2 regions of the Vibrio sp. YMD68 genome follow, and region 2 is predicted to be linked to the other one. Evidence: predicted binding sites of a transcription regulator. Region 2 holds the regulator's gene; the other holds the start of a gene.
The links. The regulator PurR, encoded in region 2, represses purine synthesis genes. The targets are predictions, from matches to a motif close to TNANGNAAACGTTTNCNTNA.
Positions count from the first base shown of each region.

Region 1 (6,855 bases), 1.1 Mb from region 2:
ATGACATCATGGCGCTGTCTGGCATTTTCTCGGGCACACTGTCGTGGTTATTCCAGCAGTTTGATGGCTCGGTTCCTTTCAGTGAACTGGTTGATTTAGCCTGGCAACAAGGGTTAACAGAGCCCGATCCGCGTTCTGATCTTGATGGGTCAGACGTTATGCGCAAGTTGGTTATCCTTGCCCGTGAATCCGGCCTTGATATTGAACCTGAAAACGTCAAAGTGGAATCGTTAGTGCCTCAAGAGCTGGCTGGCCTCCCGCTGGATGACTTCCTAGATAAGAGTGCTCTACTGAGTGAGATTCTGGCCGAGCGATTGGAAAAAGCTCAGCGTGAAGATAAAGTACTGCGCTACATTGCTCGACTCGAGAAGAACGGCAAAGCAACCGTTGGTATTGAAGCGCTCAACAAAGAGCACGCACTCGCCAACCTGCTCCCTTGCGACAATATTTTTGCGATTGAAAGTAAGTGGTATAAAGACAACCCACTGGTGATTCGTGGCCCTGGCGCAGGGCGAGAAGTCACGGCGGGAGCGATTCAATCGGATCTGAACCTATTGTCGAGCCTACTGTAACCTGGACTATTTCATGTCAATAATTGGGTTAGAGATTATCTAGCCCATTTTTTCCCCTCTTTTCTTGCATCATCCTACTCATCGCCTCAATGGTTGCCTTAATGGTTGCTTGAATACCTACTTGCATAACTCATTGAATAGCGACTTCATCTCTACTTGAGATTGGCTCATTATCAACATGAAAAAAATTCATAGTTAGACTGTTGACATTAAATCGCTTTCATTACATCCTGTGGACATATAGACGTCTAAACGTCGATTTTAAAGTTTGGTGATTACATTGATCACAGGGAGAGTAAGATGGGATACACACACGCAGGTCACATAGATGCATTAAACCAAAATGTTGCTGAGCTTTCAGACAACATTAATGTGTCATTCGAGTTCTTTCCACCGAGCAGTGAAAAGATGGAAGAAACACTATGGAACTCTGTACACCGCCTGAAAACTCTACAACCAAAGTTTGTTTCTGTTACTTATGGCGCAAACTCTGGCGAGCGTGACCGTACGCACTCCATCATCAAAGACATTAAAGATCAAACCGGCTTGATTGCTGCGCCTCACCTAACGTGCATTGACGCCTCTCGTGATGAGTTAATCCAAATCGCGGATGATTACTGGAATAATGGCATTCAAAGCATTGTGGCACTTCGTGGCGACATTCCACCTGGTGGCGGTGCACCAGACATGTACGCATCAGATCTTGTGACGCTCCTGAAAGAACGCCATGACTTTGATATCTCTGTGGCTGCGTTTCCTGAAGTTCACCCTGAAGCGAAAAGTGCACAATCTGATCTTCTCAACCTGAAACGCAAAGTGGATGCAGGCGCAAATCGTGCCATCACTCAATTCTTCTTCGATGTCGAAAGTTACCTGCGTTTTCGTGACCGCTGTGTCGCAGCTGGGATTGATGTTGAAATTGTGCCAGGTATTTTACCCGTGTCGAATTTTAAACAAGCGTCTCGTTTTGCCGCGATGAACAACGTAAAAGTCCCGGGCTGGATGGCAAAACAGTTTGAAGGTCTAGACGACGACCCAACCACACGCCAACTAGTCGGAGCCAGCCAAGCGATCGATATGGTGAGAATTTTAAGCCGTGAAGGTGTTAAAGATTTCCACTTCTACACGCTAAATCGCGCTGAAATGACGTACGCACTTTGTCATACGCTCGGTGTTCGCCCACAAGGGTAATAGAATTCGCCTGCGGTCAGAAAAACAAAAACGCCAACGAATCATCGCTGGCGTTTTTATTATAAATTCAAAGAAAACCCATCTAGCTGTAAAGCAAACGAATCCGGCTTCCAAGAAAGCTCATTAAGCTTCAAAAAATTATTTACAAGCTCAAGAAAAAGTAAGCGAGCGCCTACTCTACTTCATCCATTTTACCCAATAGGCCGCGGATACGTTCTTGCCATGCCGCTTGTTCTTGTTGCATCTGCTCTGTTTTTTGCTCTAGAGCTTCACGGTTTGCTTTTAGCTCATTCGCTTCGTTTTCTAGCAGTTGCTTTTCTTCTTTTAGCTCTTCTACTTCCATTTGTAGCAGTGAAATTGTATCTACCGCTGTTTGAATCTTTGCTTCCAATTGCTCTAATACTTCAAAAGACATTTTAGCCTACCTTTCTATTTGCTTAAGTCGTTACTTGCTTAAGTGAATGTGTGCTTAAACGGATGTGTGCTTAAGTCGTTGTTTGGTGAGTGTTGCTATTGCCCCCATTCTACTCAGCAGCGAGCCGATAAACACGCGCTATATTCGATAATTTATATCATTCGCTCAAAAAACACACGCATATTGACAAACACCTGACCAAGCCAAGGTTCACGCTTCAATTTGTTTGAAAATATCATGCGCTGAATGGCCATTAGACAAAAAAGCAAACGTTTCCTTTTTGATGTGCTAAAATCTCGCCGAATTTTTCCTTTTCCCTTTCATATTTGGAGTCATCATGAAACGCGACTTAGCAATGGCATTTTCACGAGTTACCGAAGGTGCTGCATTAGCAGGTTACAAATGGCTTGGCCGTGGCGATAAAATTGCTGCTGACGGTGCAGCGGTTGAAGTTATGCGCAGCCTACTCAATAAAACCGACATTAGCGGCGAGATCGTGATCGGTGAAGGTGAAATTGATGATGCGCCGATGCTTTTCATTGGTGAAAATGTAGGTAAAGGCGGTGATGCCGTTGATATCGCGGTAGACCCTATCGAAGGGACTCGCATGACCGCTATGGGGCAATCGAATGCACTGGCTGTTCTTGCTGCGGGCGAGAAAGGTAGCTTCTTAAAAGCGCCTGACATGTACATGGAAAAACTCGTGGTTGGCCCTGGTGCGAAAGGCTGCATCGACCTTGATAAACCGCTAGCAGAAAACCTTGAAAATATTGCGAAAGCACTCGGTAAAACGTTAGATACATTGGTTGTCACCACGCTTGCTAAGCCTCGTCACGATAAAGTGATCGCAGAAATGCAAGCCATGGGCGTACGCGTTTTCGCTGTGCCAGATGGTGATGTGGCGGCGTCTATTCTCACCTGTATGCCTGACAGCGAAGTCGATGTTATGTACTGCATCGGCGGTGCGCCTGAAGGTGTGGTGTCTGCTGCGGTTATTCGTGCTCTCGATGGTGACATGCACGGTAAGCTGATCCCTCGCCATGAAGTAAAAGGCGATACCGAAGAAAACCGTAAGTTTGGTGAAGAAGAACTGAAGCGTTGTGCTGAAATGGGCGTGGCTACGAATGTCGTGCTTAAAATGGAAGATATGGCGCGCAGTGACGATGTGGTTTTCGCCGCAACGGGCATCACTAAAGGTGACCTTCTAGAAGGCATTACCCGTAAAGGAAATATCGCGACGACGGAAACCTTAGTCATCCGTGGCCGCTGCCGTACCATCCGTCGTATTAAATCGATTCACTACCTAGAGCGTAAAGACCCTGAAGTACGCGATCACATTCTGTAATTAGAGTATTTTGATAGAAGGCTTCGTTTTAGAATGAAGCCTTTTTTGATCAACTCTATATTACTCGATATGCGTAATAACAGCTTTATGCCCTTCTCTATCCGGTACAAAATCGACAAAGTGTGTGATTGCATCCAACGCATCTTCTTTGTAGTGCGTGACATACAAAAGCTGGCTCAGGTTCGCCTTAGCAATTCGATTCAGTGCAAAATAGACTAACTTACGGTTAATAAAGTCGAGCCCCTGATACGGTTCATCAAGAATCAACAATGCAGGTTGTTTGATCAGGGCGCGTCCGATCAGCAATAACCGTTGCTGACCATAGTCGAGACTGCGAAAACTGATCTTAGCAAATTCACGCATTTCCAAGACATCTAACCACTGATGCGCCGCTTCAATTTGCTTTTTACTCGGTTGATCGTAAAGCCCGATGGAATCATAGAAACCCGACAACAACACATCCAACGCTTGGCACCCAACTCGATATTGCAGATGCAGTGCGGATGAAACGATACCTATTTGACGTTTTATATCCCAGATACTCTCACCACTGCCGCGCTTCATGCCAAATACATGAATGTCATTGCAATAACATTGAGGGTGATCACCTAGAATCAAACCCAGCAAGGTGCTTTTTCCACAACCATTGGGGCCACGTATTTGCCAATGCTCCCCAACGTTCATCTGCCAAGTGAAGTCTTTGAAAATAACGCCATCGAGGTATTCCACTTTGACATTATTCATGGACACCAGCGGTTCACTCGTTTTTTCATTGGGTGTTTTTTCAGCCATCATCCCCAGTAACGCATCACTTTTTTGCTCTGAAAGGGCTTGAATTTGTTGTCGAATCGGATGGGAAGACCACTCTTTTTCGGTCATGGTTTGTGTTAAACGTTGGTGATCAAACAGAGCGACATGGGTAATACACTTCGGTAATTCATCCTCCCGAGAGGTAATGATCACTAACTGCATTTGGCTGGAACATTGATTAAGCAATTCTGTCAGAGCGGCGCGGTGTTCGGTGTCTAACCCGGTGTATGGCTCATCGAGAATCAACAATTGTGGATTCTGAACCAAAGCTCTGGCGAGCATGACTCGGCGCGTTTCTCCCGTTGAAAGCTGTCTAAATTGTCGCTGGCGTAACCGCATCAAATCGGTTTTTTCCAACATCGTTTCAAGCTCTTTCGCCTCACACCCCACATCGATAAGCAGCTGTTCAACGGACGTTCCATAATCTAAGCTGTCTTGAAAATCTGTTTCGTCTTTGGCAATTTCATCTTCAAGCAATTGCTGCTGCATTTCCAATGAGACGCATGAAATACGCTGCGGGAGGTTTTTAATCTCGCCACTGTCTGGAACTAAATCACCACTAAGGATCCGTGCCACCAACGAAGCACTGTGACTGTGGGCTGCGAATATCCCCCAATGCTGGTTTGGTGTGAGAGCCCAATCATCAATACTTAACGAAGCGGCGTCGCTATGGTAGCGAAGCTTTTCAATGTGCATAACGTATCCCTGTTTTTATCATTGTTATTTTTTATTGTTGTGAACATGTCAGGCGATCGCCTTTCAGCACTTTCTTTTCCCCTTCCCCATATAGTGCAAAATATCATCACCATTATCCAGTCACACGCCAACACCAATGTCGAATTACCGTATTAAATAAGCATCAACTCATTTTTCAGGCACAAAAAAACCGAGACTAAAAGCCTCGGTTTAATACTCGATATTTGTTCGACTCAAAGATGTATAGCTTTAGAACGAGAAGAACACGCGCAGTTTATAATTATAAATGAGCATGCTCGACGACGTTATCAAGCTATACAGCGAAGAGGAAACAAATCATCACATCATGCCAGGCATTCCACCCATACCGCCCATGCCGCCCATATCAGGCATAGCTGGACCAGAGTCTTGAGGCTTGTCAGTGATCATTGCTTCTGTTGTGATCATAAGACCGGCAACCGATGCTGCGAACTGAAGTGCAGAACGAGTCACTTTGGTAGGATCTAGGATACCCATTTCGATCATATCGCCGTACTCACCTGTCGCCGCGTTGTAACCGTAGTTACCTTCGCCAGCACGTACGTTGTTCGCGACAACTGACTCTTCATCACCTGCGTTAGTCGTGATTTGACGAATAGGTGCTTCCATTGCGCGAAGTGCCACTCGGATACCGACGTTTTGCTCTTCGTTGTCACCTTCAAGGCCAGCCACTTTTGATGCTGCGCGGATAAGTGCAACACCACCACCCGCAACCACACCTTCTTCAACTGCTGCGCGAGTTGCGTGAAGTGCATCTTCTACGCGGTCTTTTTTCTCTTTCATTTCAACTTCAGTTGCTGCGCCAACCTTGATAACCGCTACGCCGCCAGCCAGTTTAGCCACACGCTCTTGAAGTTTTTCTTTGTCGTAGTCAGACGTTGCTTCTTCGATTTGTTGACGAACTTGAGCAACACGACCTTGAATCATCTCTTCTTCACCCGCACCATCGATGATGGTTGAGTTTTCTTTAGTGATGGTCACGCGCTTCGCTTGACCTAGGTCTTCTAGTGTTACTTTTTCTAGGTCTAAACCGATCTCTTCAGAGATTACCGTACCACCAGTTAGGATAGCGATATCTTGCAGCATAGACTTACGACGGTCACCGAAACCAGGCGCTTTAACAGCCGCGACTTTCACGATGCCACGCATGTTGTTCACAACAAGAGTTGCCAGTGCTTCGCCTTCAACATCTTCAGCGATGATGAGAAGTGGACGAGACGCCTTAGCTACCGCTTCTAGAGTCGGAAGAAGTTCACGAATGTTCGATACTTTCTTGTCGATTAGAAGAATGAATGGGCTTTCTAGATCAACAGAACCTGCTTCTTGGTTGTTGATGAAGTAAGGAGACAGGTAGCCACGGTCGAACTGCATACCTTCTACTACGTCTAGCTCGTCTTGTAGAGCCTGACCTTCTTCAACCGTGATTACGCCATCACGGCCTACTTTATCCATGGCTTCAGCAATTAGGTTACCAACCGTGGAGTCAGAGTTTGCAGAGATAGTGCCCACTTGCGCGATCGCTTTGGTATCTGCACATGGAACAGACAGTGCTTTTAGCTCTTCTACTGCTGCAATAACCGCTTTGTCGATACCGCGTTTAAGATCCATTGGGTTCATGCCAGCAGCAACGGCTTTTAGGCCTTCAGAGATGATCGCTTGAGCCAGTACGGTTGCTGTTGTTGTTCCGTCACCCGCCGCATCATTCGCTTGAGAGGCCACTTCTTTCACCATTTGTGCGCCCATGTTTTGGAATTTATCTTCCAATTCAATTTCACGAGCAACAGAAA
Region 1 covers NZ_CP124614.1:173,049-179,903, reverse strand. Annotated here, with positions in the region: gene QF117_RS06785 (bifunctional aspartate kinase/homoserine dehydrogenase II) at 1-572, shown strand, start outside; gene metF (methylenetetrahydrofolate reductase) at 873-1,763, shown strand; gene zapB (cell division protein ZapB) at 1,936-2,178, opposite strand; gene glpX (class II fructose-bisphosphatase) at 2,516-3,523, shown strand; gene modF (molybdate ABC transporter ATP-binding protein ModF) at 3,584-5,029, opposite strand; gene groL (chaperonin GroEL) at 5,369-6,855, opposite strand, start outside.
Region 1: a site for PurR is predicted at 2,440-2,459, ahead of glpX (class II fructose-bisphosphatase). Genes of this name have one in related genera too.

Region 2 (11,495 bases):
CGATTTCAACTGCTCACTCAGTTCACTGCTTTGATTCAATAGATCGACAGAGTCGGAATAGCTAAAATACTGTTTACGCTCAACCAGATCCGCCACCGCAAAGATTTCTGCTTTTAGCGACTGTAGTTTTTGGTCTGCATCTTGGTATTCAAGTGCTAAGGCTTCATACTGCTCAGGATCACTGTCTAACGCATTGACGATTTGAGACAAAGCGTCAACTTGTTTGCCATGATGAGATAGAAAAGCTTTTGCTTCTGTTAACGAAGCCATCTTACTCTCTAATTCATCATAGCGAGCACCGAGTTCTGTGTCCTCAATGAGCCCCATCATCGGTGCCAATTTATCTAACACTGTTAGTGCTTGCTTACTTGCTTGACGCTGGTTGTTAAGCTGCTGCTCTTTAGACTCTAAATCTGATAGTAAACGCGCCCCTTGAGTATGAATCTCTCTTTGCTTAGCAAGTGCTTGCTCTGGATCTTGTTCAAAAGCAACTTGAATATGGCTCGCGACAAAGCGGTTGAAGCTTTGGTACAAACGAGACAATTTTTGCGAATCAAAAGCCGCCTTGGCATGATGTTCTAATACCTCTTCACGTTCCTCTCGCAATAGCTCTAAACGCTGTTCACGTGCCGCTCGGCCAAACAGCGGGATCTCTGGAAAACGCGAGTAACGCATTTGACGGTCGTTAAGCAGAACACAAACCGCCCCTTCAAGTTCATCGGCATTAAATGAACTGTCATCAAAAGCGTCGATATCCCCTTCAATGATGTAAAGGTCTTCTGGGCAATCATCAAGATCCACCAGCTTCTCTTTGATATCAGTAAGATCGGAAACCACAATCGCGTTACGTGCCGGGCCGTACATTGCACTGAAATAAGGCGCATCACCGAGAGTAATGTCATCGTAGATTTCAGAGAGCAAGACACCGCCTAAGGTATCGGCCAACCCTTTCAAACGAGGATCATTTGAACCACCTGGCGATGCTAGGCGTTCAATTTCTGCATCTAATTCTGTTCGTTTTAGAGCTAAGCGATCTTTCTCAATTGACAAGGTTTTTTCTTGCTCTAAGACTTGCTGCATGGTGTGCATAACCGAGTGGCTATCAGGCAGCTCAGAACCACTCTGCTCTCTTAACCCATTTAACGCATCATTCGCCGCGATCCATGTCGGGGCTATCCCTTCTAGCCTCTTAATTTCACCACTCACAGTCTGAAGCTGATTGCGCTGCTCACTGCGCTTTTCACGCTGCTCTTCTAGGGCGAACTCTACGCTGTCAATTTGCTCTAAGTGGTGCTCTCGCTCTTGCTCCAAACTGACTTCATCAACCAAGTTAACGTGATATTGCTTTTGATAGCGAGCGACCGAGTCCAAGAGCTGCTTCTGCTGCTCTAATTGACGCTCGACCTCTCGGAACTGTGCTTTCCATTGATGCTCATTTTGAGTGGTTTGCTCAGCATTACGACGGTTATTGAGTATCTCTTTCGCCACACTAGCAGCATCAACACGTTCAACTGGGCCAGCTACCGATTTCACCAGTGCCAGTGCTGCTTCAAATTGCTCCGCCGCGGCCGATGAAACATCAAGCTTATGCTTCAGTGCCAGTAATAACGTTGTCTGTTGTGTCTCTTCGCGCTTTAGCTCGCTTAATACTGACGAAGCAGAGTCGGCGGTTAGGTCATCATTAGCAAGTAAGGTTTTGGCTTTAGTCAACGCCTGTACAGCTTGTTGATATTGCAAAGCTCGAGTTTGCTGAACATCTAATGCTTGTTGATAATCCGCCAACTGCGTTTTTAGGCTGTCCACTTCTTCTTCAGCAATATGCGCTTGCTGTTCAACCGTCATGAGTTGCTCTTGAGCTTCTTCAACCACCATCAGCTGCTCTTCAAGGCGCTCATTCAGCTCTTCCAAGTCCCCTTCATAGCGTTCTACTTTTTCTTGCTGTCTTAACGCAGTGAGTACTAATTGAAGATGATCGGAAGCACCTTGATGATCTTGTTCCAGTGCCGACTCTTTTTCTACAATCGCTTCAAGTTCTTGCTGCACATTGGTCAATAAATCGTGTTGCTCAATGAGAGTGCTTCGTGAACTAAACAGCTCGGAACGAAGCGCCAAGGTATTATCCAGCTTAGCCTTGCGCTCATTAGCGTGACGCATGTAATCGGCAGCAACGTAGTGTGTTGATTCGGTAATAAGGTGCTTGAACAGATCACGATCCGCTTGAGTCATTTTGATCGCCTCAAGGGTCATGCGGTTTTCACGCAAGGCGGATTCCATGTCTTGGAACGCTTTTTTAACGCCACCATTTTGTGGTAACAAGTAATCACGTAATGAACGGGTAATCGCGCTCGAAATACCCCCGTATAAAGACGCTTCAATCAGGCGGTAGAATTTAGAACGATCGCCGCTGTTACGCAGTTTTTTGGGTACCACACCATAGTCGAACATCTGCCCGTGGTAGTCGACTATCGAGCTAAATGCTTTAAAGTGAGCCCCTTCATATTGAGCGGTGACGTCTTTCACTTCATTCAGTTGACGAACGCGAGCGTGGCTGTCTGAAACGCTTTCAATCAGAATATCCGTTGGCTTGATATGGCTCGGTAAACCTTGGATGACAAACGGTTTAATATCGACTTTTTTGTCTCGACCGGCCACCTGCTGAAGTTTCACGGCAAACAGTAAACGTTGTTTTTTCGAGTTCACAACGTCAAGAGCTGCGTAACATGCGCCAGGCTGCAACTTCCCGTAAAGCCCTTTATCACGAGAAGCTTGTGAGCTACCCGCTTCGGTTGTATTTCTGAAGTGAAGTAAGCTTTGGTCTGGAATAAGCGCCGTAATAAAAGCCGCCATAGTGGTCGACTTACCCGCACCGTTCCCACCAGACAAAGTAGTAACTAAATCATCAATATCAAAGGTTCGCGCAAAGAAACCGTTCCAGTTGATCATCGTAAGTGATTGATACTTGCCTCTTTCAATCATGCGTTACCTTCCATATTTGTTGCTTCTACTTGGTTATATTGAGCGTCATCATTGTCTTCAGAGTCGTCGCTATCTTGTAACAACTCCCCTTGGTTTGGTTGTTGAGTATGAACCACCGCTTCACCATCTCGAATCAAACGCAGCTGCGCGTCTCTGACATCATCACCAATACGAACATCGGCGCCAAAACGAAAAACCGATTCGCTTATCTGAAATTTACCGGTTTCACCCACATTAATTACCATGCCCAATCGGCGTAATCGACGCAGTGAGGTTCGTACTTTTTCAAACAGTTTTTCTCGATCTAAATCTGACCCGCTTGCCCTGTTTGTCACTAACTTCATGAGTTTCTTTTCATCAGCGAGGTTCAGTAGCTCTTCATACAGCTCTTGATTGGTAAAAATGCCTTCATGGGCCAGTCTCTCGGGGCTCAGATAGAGGAAACACAAAACTTTACCCACCAGCATATCGAGCTCAGTTAATACACTGCGGTTAATCAGCGAGGTTGAACGTGGGCGAAGATAGAAAAAACCTTCCGGAGCTTTCACCAACTCAACGTTATAGCGTTGATAGAAAAGGGCTAATTCTGTTTCAAAATCACTGAGTAAAGCGTGTTTATCCAGATCGTCACTCGATACATGACGCCCCATGCGCAATAGGCTGTCGAGTTCTGGAAACAGTGGGTTTGATATTGCTTTTGCCAGGTTTTCTGGCATGTATTCATTAATATCGGTCGATGACATTTGCTTGTACCTTTGCACCAAAATCATTAATTGCTTGCCAATTAGGTTGAATCGCTCGGTAGTCTGATTCCGAATACCCTAATCGAACGGCTTGATCAATAATCATTCTGGCTAAATCAAAATGATGAGTCTGTGGATAAGTGAATAGATAGTCGCGCAGCACCTGACTTAGATCGATGTGGCTGCCCTGTTCTTTATGCTGTTTAAGCATCGAACTGATTTTGGTTGATAACTCAGTATTCACTTGTTGAATTTCTTCATACTCAACGTCAAGTGGAACTTGCCCTGTGACTTCATCATCACGAAGAACAAGGGCTTCATCTCGTAAGTCACTCAATCGTTCAGCATCGGCATAAGTCAGATGCCATGGAGAATCAAAATAATCGGCAACCGATTGACGCAGGCGTTGGCTGAATGCACGATTTTGATCCATGTCTATCGCCGTACGAATGAATTTATGCACATGGCGATCGTACCCTATCCAAAGGTCGATAGCCTGCTGACCCCAGCTGATGATTCGATCTAGTTTAGTTTGCAAACTGAACAAAGCTTCTTCAATCTCTGCAAGGGCAGGATCACCATAGACCAACCCTTGAATATCGAGAATTTGGGTTTGCAGTTCATCACCTGCGGCTTGCAAGGTATCTTGCAGCTCTTTTAATGTCGACGACGTTTCTGACAGTAAAGATTCGCAATTATTAATGGCTTCTCGCCAGTCTTTATTCAATAGCTCTGCTATTTGAAGCTTTACGTTCTGCTGCTGTTCGTCCATCACTCGTTGGTTGAGATCGATTTGGTCGAATATTTCACCCACCGAGTATTTCAAAACGCCATACACTCGCTTTTTCCAGTGCGTCGCATCGCCACCTTCGTGGGCTGACTTAGACGCTTTCGCCATTTCATCAGCAGCCATAGAAAGCTGAATTGATAGTTTCAACTTGGAAAATTCTCGGTGACGCAGGTAGTAATCGGTGATGCCGATAGCAAGCGATGATAATCGGTATATACTCGCCCCATCCGTCACTTCACTGGTGAAACGGCTGATTAGACGTTGCTTGACCAATTCATTGATCGCGTTATTCGCGCGAAAGGCGGAGGCTTCTCCGGTATTTTCAAACATCCGAGTGACGATGGTAAAAGCATCATGCAACTCACCTTCACCCAGTTCTTCATCAAACCTATTATCACTTAAAACCGCTAACGCTATTAAAAATGCGAGCCGTTCGTTTGAGAGGTTTAATGAGAAATCGTGCTGCTTTACCCAACCAACCAATTCATCCACTGGCTGTTCAGCAACATTGAGAGTCATCTCACTCATGTCTATTCCTGATTTCTTTTTCTTTTTACCAACACATCGATACGTCAATGCATCGGCCTAATGGCAAGTACTGCTCTTCATCGACATGACTGTTTGTCTCGAGTCAGCACTGCTTCTTATTATGGGTTGTTCCCTATCCACGCCATACTCTGTGTCACGTTTACGTGAACAAATGTCTAACGAGTGTCGTATTATTTTCTCCTAACGAGCCCAATATAATCGAGTCGCTAAGTGCTTTCTGTAACAAAGACCCATGTTCATACCTTGTAAAAAGAACCGAAGGTCTTCCCAAACAATGACTTGGCGTGCCTAGGCTTTACTCAAACCATCCATGTTTTTTACAAATTTGTGGGCGATATCGTCGAAATCACGGCGTTCGCTTACAACAGTTGGGTTATGATAAAGAATTGTCCCGCTATTCTGTCATAGGAATGGTAGGAATAGAGAAGGATTCTCCTATTTTTATTATCAAGTGGTGTTTTTTCGGACTATTTTTGTATGTTTGAGCTGAAAAAGATTGTTTCTTCATTGTTGATGCCTTTACCTGCAATGCTCATTGTTGGTTTTTTAGGCTTGATGCTTATTATGTTTACCGCTAAACGAAAGACAGGATGTTTTGTCGTATTGTTTTCTCTTTGCGGTATTTTCCTCATTGCTTTCCAACCTATCTCTACGCGCCTGCTAATGCCAATGGAACGTACTTACTCCGCCTTTTTACCCATCGATGAACCTATCGATTACGTGATGGTTCTTGGCAGTGGGCATGTGGTCGACGATCAAATACCCCCCACCTCAGAACTCAGTCGTACTGCGTTGATGAGACTGAGCGAAGGGATTCGGATCTCTCGTATGTACCCTGGTTCTAAACTGATTCTTTCAGGTTACGCTGGAGGTTCTGAATTTAGTAACGCGCGAATGATGGCGAAAGTTGCACTCGCGTTAGGGGTATCCAAGTCTGATATTATCTTGCTGGAAACAGCCAAAGATACGTGGGAAGAAGCGCGACAAGCCGCGGCGTTTGTCGGCCAGAAAAAACTGATACTCGTCACATCCGCAAGTCATATGCAGCGTTCACTAAACGAGTTTCACTCCGCTGGGATTAAACCCGTTCCTGCGCCGACTAACTACTTGGCCCACCAAAATATTAATCAGCCGTGGGAAAAATACACACCAAGAGCGCGTTACCTAGAGCAAACCGAACGATATTGGCACGAAACCTTAGGGACGGCCTGGCAGACATTACGTGATAAAGCCGCCAATTACGAAGAAAACGTTTTGGAAGTGGAAGATAATACGCTTTAGGCGTCATCCATAACACGGTTAACTCTACAAATCTCCGAGATAGAACGCTCCCATATTAAAAAGCCCGAAGTCATCAACTTCGGGCTTTTTTGTCTATCCTATGGATAAATCCAATGATTATGGGAATGCCATGGTTGTAGGAATACAGTGCTTGTGGGAAGACAATATTGTGGGAATACTAGATTTAATCTCCGGCAAACATATACCCCTCGCCATGGACAGTGACAAAAATTTGCGGGTTCTTTGCATCGTATTCCATTTTCGCTCTCATGCGTCTGATCAACACATCAATAGTACGATCGTTTGGTGCATCGACGCGGTGACTGATCATGTTGAGTATACGTTCTCGGCTTAATACTTGGTTAGGGTACGATGATAACGCAACAAGCAATTCGTATTCTGCTTTGGTCAGTTTAACCGGAACACCATCACGGCTAAGTGCTCTGCGCTGAATATCAAACGTCCAATCACTAAAGTGAACCAATTTCTCGTTGGCGTCTTTTTTTACCGCAGAGAGAGAAGAGGCATTCTTTGCTGTTGAGATCCGCCACAATAAATTTTTCACTCGAACCAGCAGTTCACGTAATTCAAAGGGTTTGGTGACGTAATCATCCGCACCCATTTCTAAGCCAACAATCTTATCAATGCTGTCCGTTCGCCCGGTTACTAGAATAATACCAATGTCCGACTGACTTCGTAGTTCTCGTGTCAACATCAGACCATCAGAGCCTGGAAGGTTAATGTCGAGCATGACCAAATCGACAGAGGACATTTGCAATATTTCATGCATCTGTTCACCGCTTTGAGCTTCACTCACCGTATAACCTTCATTCTGAAAGTAGCCGACCAGCTTACTGCGTGTTACAGCATCGTCTTCGACGACCAGTATATGATAAGTCATTTAACTCACTTATTTTTATTCATTGGAATGATTTTGCTAGAGCCATTCTATTCATAATTCATCACAATTCTAGCTCATCCGGTTAAGTTTGGACAAATCTTGCAAGTTTATTGATTCAAAACAAGCTCGCTGAATCTGTTCATAATACGACATAATTTCACAATATTTATCACACTCTTAAGTAACCCTATTCATTTTTATTCGCTAAACTAGAAAGATAATTTCTGTTAAGGCTAATGACAATGCAAGAAACAAAAGCATTCAACGAAAAACGGGCTGAAATCTACTGGTGGCTATCTAGCCTATTCGCCAAGGAGCTCACCGAAGCGGATATCGAACAGTACCAGTCTGCTCAGATTAGAGCTTTCCTCACTGGTTTGGGAGAGAACCCATCATTAAAACCTGCGATTGATAAACTCGTTGACGCACTGAATCGACTGCAAGACAGAGAAGATGCGCAACTTGAGTTATCTGCTGATTTTTGTGACCTATTTTTAAAGTCAGATAAAGATTCAGCTCTGCCATACGCGTCAATTTATATTGGCGAGGCTGGGATACTCAATGATACTCCTGCAAAGGAAATGGCTGAGCTGATGGCGAAGCATAATGTGACCGTTCATGAAACCCTCAATGAACCGGCTGATCATATCGCTATTGAACTTGATTTTTTAGGTCACCTGATTATCCGTTCCAATGAAGTTGAAATCGAAAAGCATCTTGACCAAGCACTGATTGAGCAAAAACAGTTTATCTCAACCTACTTGTTATCTTGGGTCCCGCAATTTGCTCATAAATGTCAGCAATTGGATGATTTCGGTTTCTATGCTGCGGTATCTGAATTGATGGGTGCTTTTCTGGAACTCGATTGCCAATACTTAGCTGGCGAGTAAAAACTCAATATAAACACCATGATATTGTCTAATTGTAGTTTTAGATCACGCGAATATGACCGCTTTTCATTGCTTGTACTTCACATGAAGTCTAAAATTAAAATAATAACGACAAAAGAATGACTAACTAACCGCTATTATTGGCGGTTTTTGTGTTTTTACTGATGTAAGATGTTTTTGCTCATGTAAGCACTGAAACGCTTTGTTAGTGAATGGAATTGCAACAGCAATTAACAGGAAAAGAATTATGGCCACAATTAAAGATGTTGCTCGCTTAGCTGGCGTATCAACGACCACGGTTTCTCACGTTATCAATAAAACGCGATTCGTGGCAGAAACGACACAAGAAAAAGTGAATAAAGCCGTTGAAGAACTCAACTACGCCCCAAGTGCCGTTGCCCGCAGCTTAAAATGCAATACAACACGTACGATTGGTATGCTGGTCACTCAATCTACAAACCTTTTCTTTTCTGAAGTCATTGACGGTGTTGAAAGCTATTGTTATCGCCAAGGCTACACGCTGATTCTTTGTAACACCGGCGGTATCTATGAAAAACAGCGTGACTATATTCGAATGCTGGCCGAAAAACGAGTGGATGGCATTCTTGTCATGTGTTCGGACCTTACTGAAGAACTCCGAGAAATGCTTGACCGTCACTCAACCATTCCAAAGGTTGTGATGGATTGGGGCCCGGAAAGCTCCCAGGCCGATAAAATAATCGATAATTCAGAAGAAGGGGGTTATCTCGCCACAAAATACCTGATTGATAAAGGCCATAAAGATATTGCTTGTCTCAGCGGGCATTTTGAAAAAGCAGCATGCCAAGAGCGCATTTTAGGCTTTAAGCGTGCATTGACAGAAGCCAACCTGAAAATCGATGAAGATTGGATCTTAGAAGGTAACTTTGAGTGTGATACTGCTGTCTTAGCGGCAGACCAAATTGCAGCGATGGACAACAAACCAACGGCCATTTTCTGTTTCAACGACACGATGGCTCTCGGTTTAATCAGTCGCTTAGGGCAAAAAGGGATTAACGTTCCTAACGATATCTCTGTCATCGGTTATGACAATATTGAGCTTGCTGAATACTTTTCGCCTCCACTAACGACCGTACACCAACCCAAACGTCGTGTAGGTAAAAATGCATTTGAAATTTTGCTTGAGAGAATCAAAGATAAAGATCATGAAAAGCGCATATTTGAGATGCACCCTGAAATCGTAGAACGAAACACCGTAAAGGATCTCAATAAGTAGGCTGTGTTGACTGGCTTTTCTTTACTTGCTAATTATATGTTATAGTTTAGACTCATTATTGAGATGAATTTGTTGGATGAACATCACAGTAACCAAGCGGTTTAGTGATATTCATTCAGATTGATCAAAGCTTTATTTTTAGTCACGCACAGGGCAAACCACTTGAAAGGGTGGGACGCAAAGCCTCCGGCCTTAACCAAACATTCTGTTTATCACAGGAGTTGGTAGGTAGCGGGGTTACCGATGGCAAGCAATGCAAACATAAAATTTACCCGTAAATGACACAGTTTCTGCATATTTTGCTAACCTCTCGGACCTGATTTGGTGGCGTATTTAACATACACCGAGAACATACAGCATGGATAAACCAATACTAAAAGACTCAATGAGGCTGTTTGAACAGCTTGGACGAGTAAAGTCTCGTTCAATGTTTGGCGGTTTCGGTATTTTTGTTGAAGACACAATGTTTGCACTTGTTGTAAATGACAAACTTCACATAAGAGCCGATAGCATTGCCGTTAAAAAGTTCAAGCAGCAAGGCTATATGCCATATGTCTATAAAAAGCGCGGACACCCTGTCGTAACCAAATATTATGCGTTACCTGATGATTGGATGTCAGATTCCGCAGCCACTCTCGCTGAAGCAAAAAGCTCATTAGAGATCGCAAAGAAAGAAAAAGAAAGCCAAGCATCTGCAAAACCGGATCGCCTTAAGGATTTACCAAATCTTAGGTTAGCAACGGAAAGAATGCTGAAAAAAGCGGGGATTGATTCTGTGGCAACTCTTGAGGAGCAAGGCTCTGTAGCCGCTTATAAGGCCATTCAGCAATCTCACCCATCAGATGTGGGCTTGGAGCTCCTTTGGGCGCTAGAAGGTGCTATTAAGGGGACTCACTGGTCTGTTATTCCCCAAGAGAGACGGGAAGAACTCGCGAATCGATTAAGATAACTCAAAAAACCAACATTCATATGTTGGTTTTTTTATGTCTCATTATCGGCATCAAAATTTGAATCTGTTTATTCTATTGATACTTGAAATTTTTTTACCCTAATACGGTTCTCTATACGCACATCACCTTACAGGTTCTATAACTATGAATAAAAAAATACTCTTTGCCATTTTTCTGATCGGCACCATTCTATTTCTTACGATAAATTACGGGCACCTTTTGACTTTAGAGAATGCAAAGTCACAGCAAGAATCATTGAGTAATATTATTGAATCCAACTTTGCAATCGCAGCTCTAAGCTACTTTGCAATTTATATCGTTGTGGTCGCATTTTCTATCCCAGGTGCTGCGGTTGTAACTCTATTAGGTGCCGCGCTGTTTGGGTTTTGGACCAGCCTGGTTTTGGTTTCTTTTGCCAGCTCAATAGGCGCAACGCTTGCCTTTCTTAGTAGTCGATTTTTGTTGAAGGAATGGGTTCAAAAAAAATTCGGCTCCAAACTCTCTACAATTAATGAAGGGGTAGAAAAAGACGGCGCGTTTTATCTTTTTTCACTGCGCCTTATCCCTGTTGTTCCATTCTTTCTGATCAACCTTTTGATGGGATTGACGCCAATATCAGCTTTAAGATTCTACCTCGTGAGTCAACTCGGTATGCTACCGGGTACGGCCGTCTATCTTAATGCGGGAACCCAACTCGCCAATATAGAAAGCCTTTCAGGCATTGTCTCTTTGCCTGTGATTCTATCGTTTGTTTTGTTGGGGTTATTTCCAATCATCACCAAGAAAGCCATGACGATAATAAGAAAGAGTGACTCTGCGAAGCAAAATGAAGGGTAACGTATTCTTGAGGAAAAAAAGGCGTGGTGCTACAGAATAAGGCTCGTGTAGCACCTAATTGATCTTGCGTGGGTGGGATTCTTGCGTGAGTGGGATCAACCTATCGAGTGCAGTTTTTAATAAACTCTATCGAGTAACGATTAAATTCTTCCGGGCGCTCAACATTACACACATGACCGCAATTAGGTATTTCTAGCAGTTTGCTATCTTGATGAGCCGCAACCATTTCTTTGACTGGTTGAATAAACATATAGTCTTGCTCACCCATTAAATAAAGTGTTGGGATTGGCAACTCTCTATTTTTGAAGTACCTCATCAATGGG
Region 2 covers NZ_CP124614.1:1,261,011-1,272,505, reverse strand. Annotated here, with positions in the region: gene mukB (chromosome partition protein MukB) at 1-2,976, opposite strand, end outside; gene mukE (chromosome partition protein MukE) at 2,973-3,719, opposite strand; gene mukF (chromosome partition protein MukF) at 3,700-5,037, opposite strand; gene elyC (envelope biogenesis factor ElyC) at 5,536-6,339, shown strand; gene torR (two-component system response regulator TorR) at 6,524-7,240, opposite strand; gene torD (molecular chaperone TorD) at 7,483-8,130, shown strand; gene purR (HTH-type transcriptional repressor PurR) at 8,378-9,385, shown strand; cyclic di-GMP riboswitch class I at 9,528-9,630, shown strand; gene QF117_RS11955 (TfoX/Sxy family DNA transformation protein) at 9,744-10,334, shown strand; gene QF117_RS11950 (TVP38/TMEM64 family protein) at 10,480-11,172, shown strand; gene QF117_RS11945 (alpha/beta hydrolase) at 11,273-11,495, opposite strand, start outside.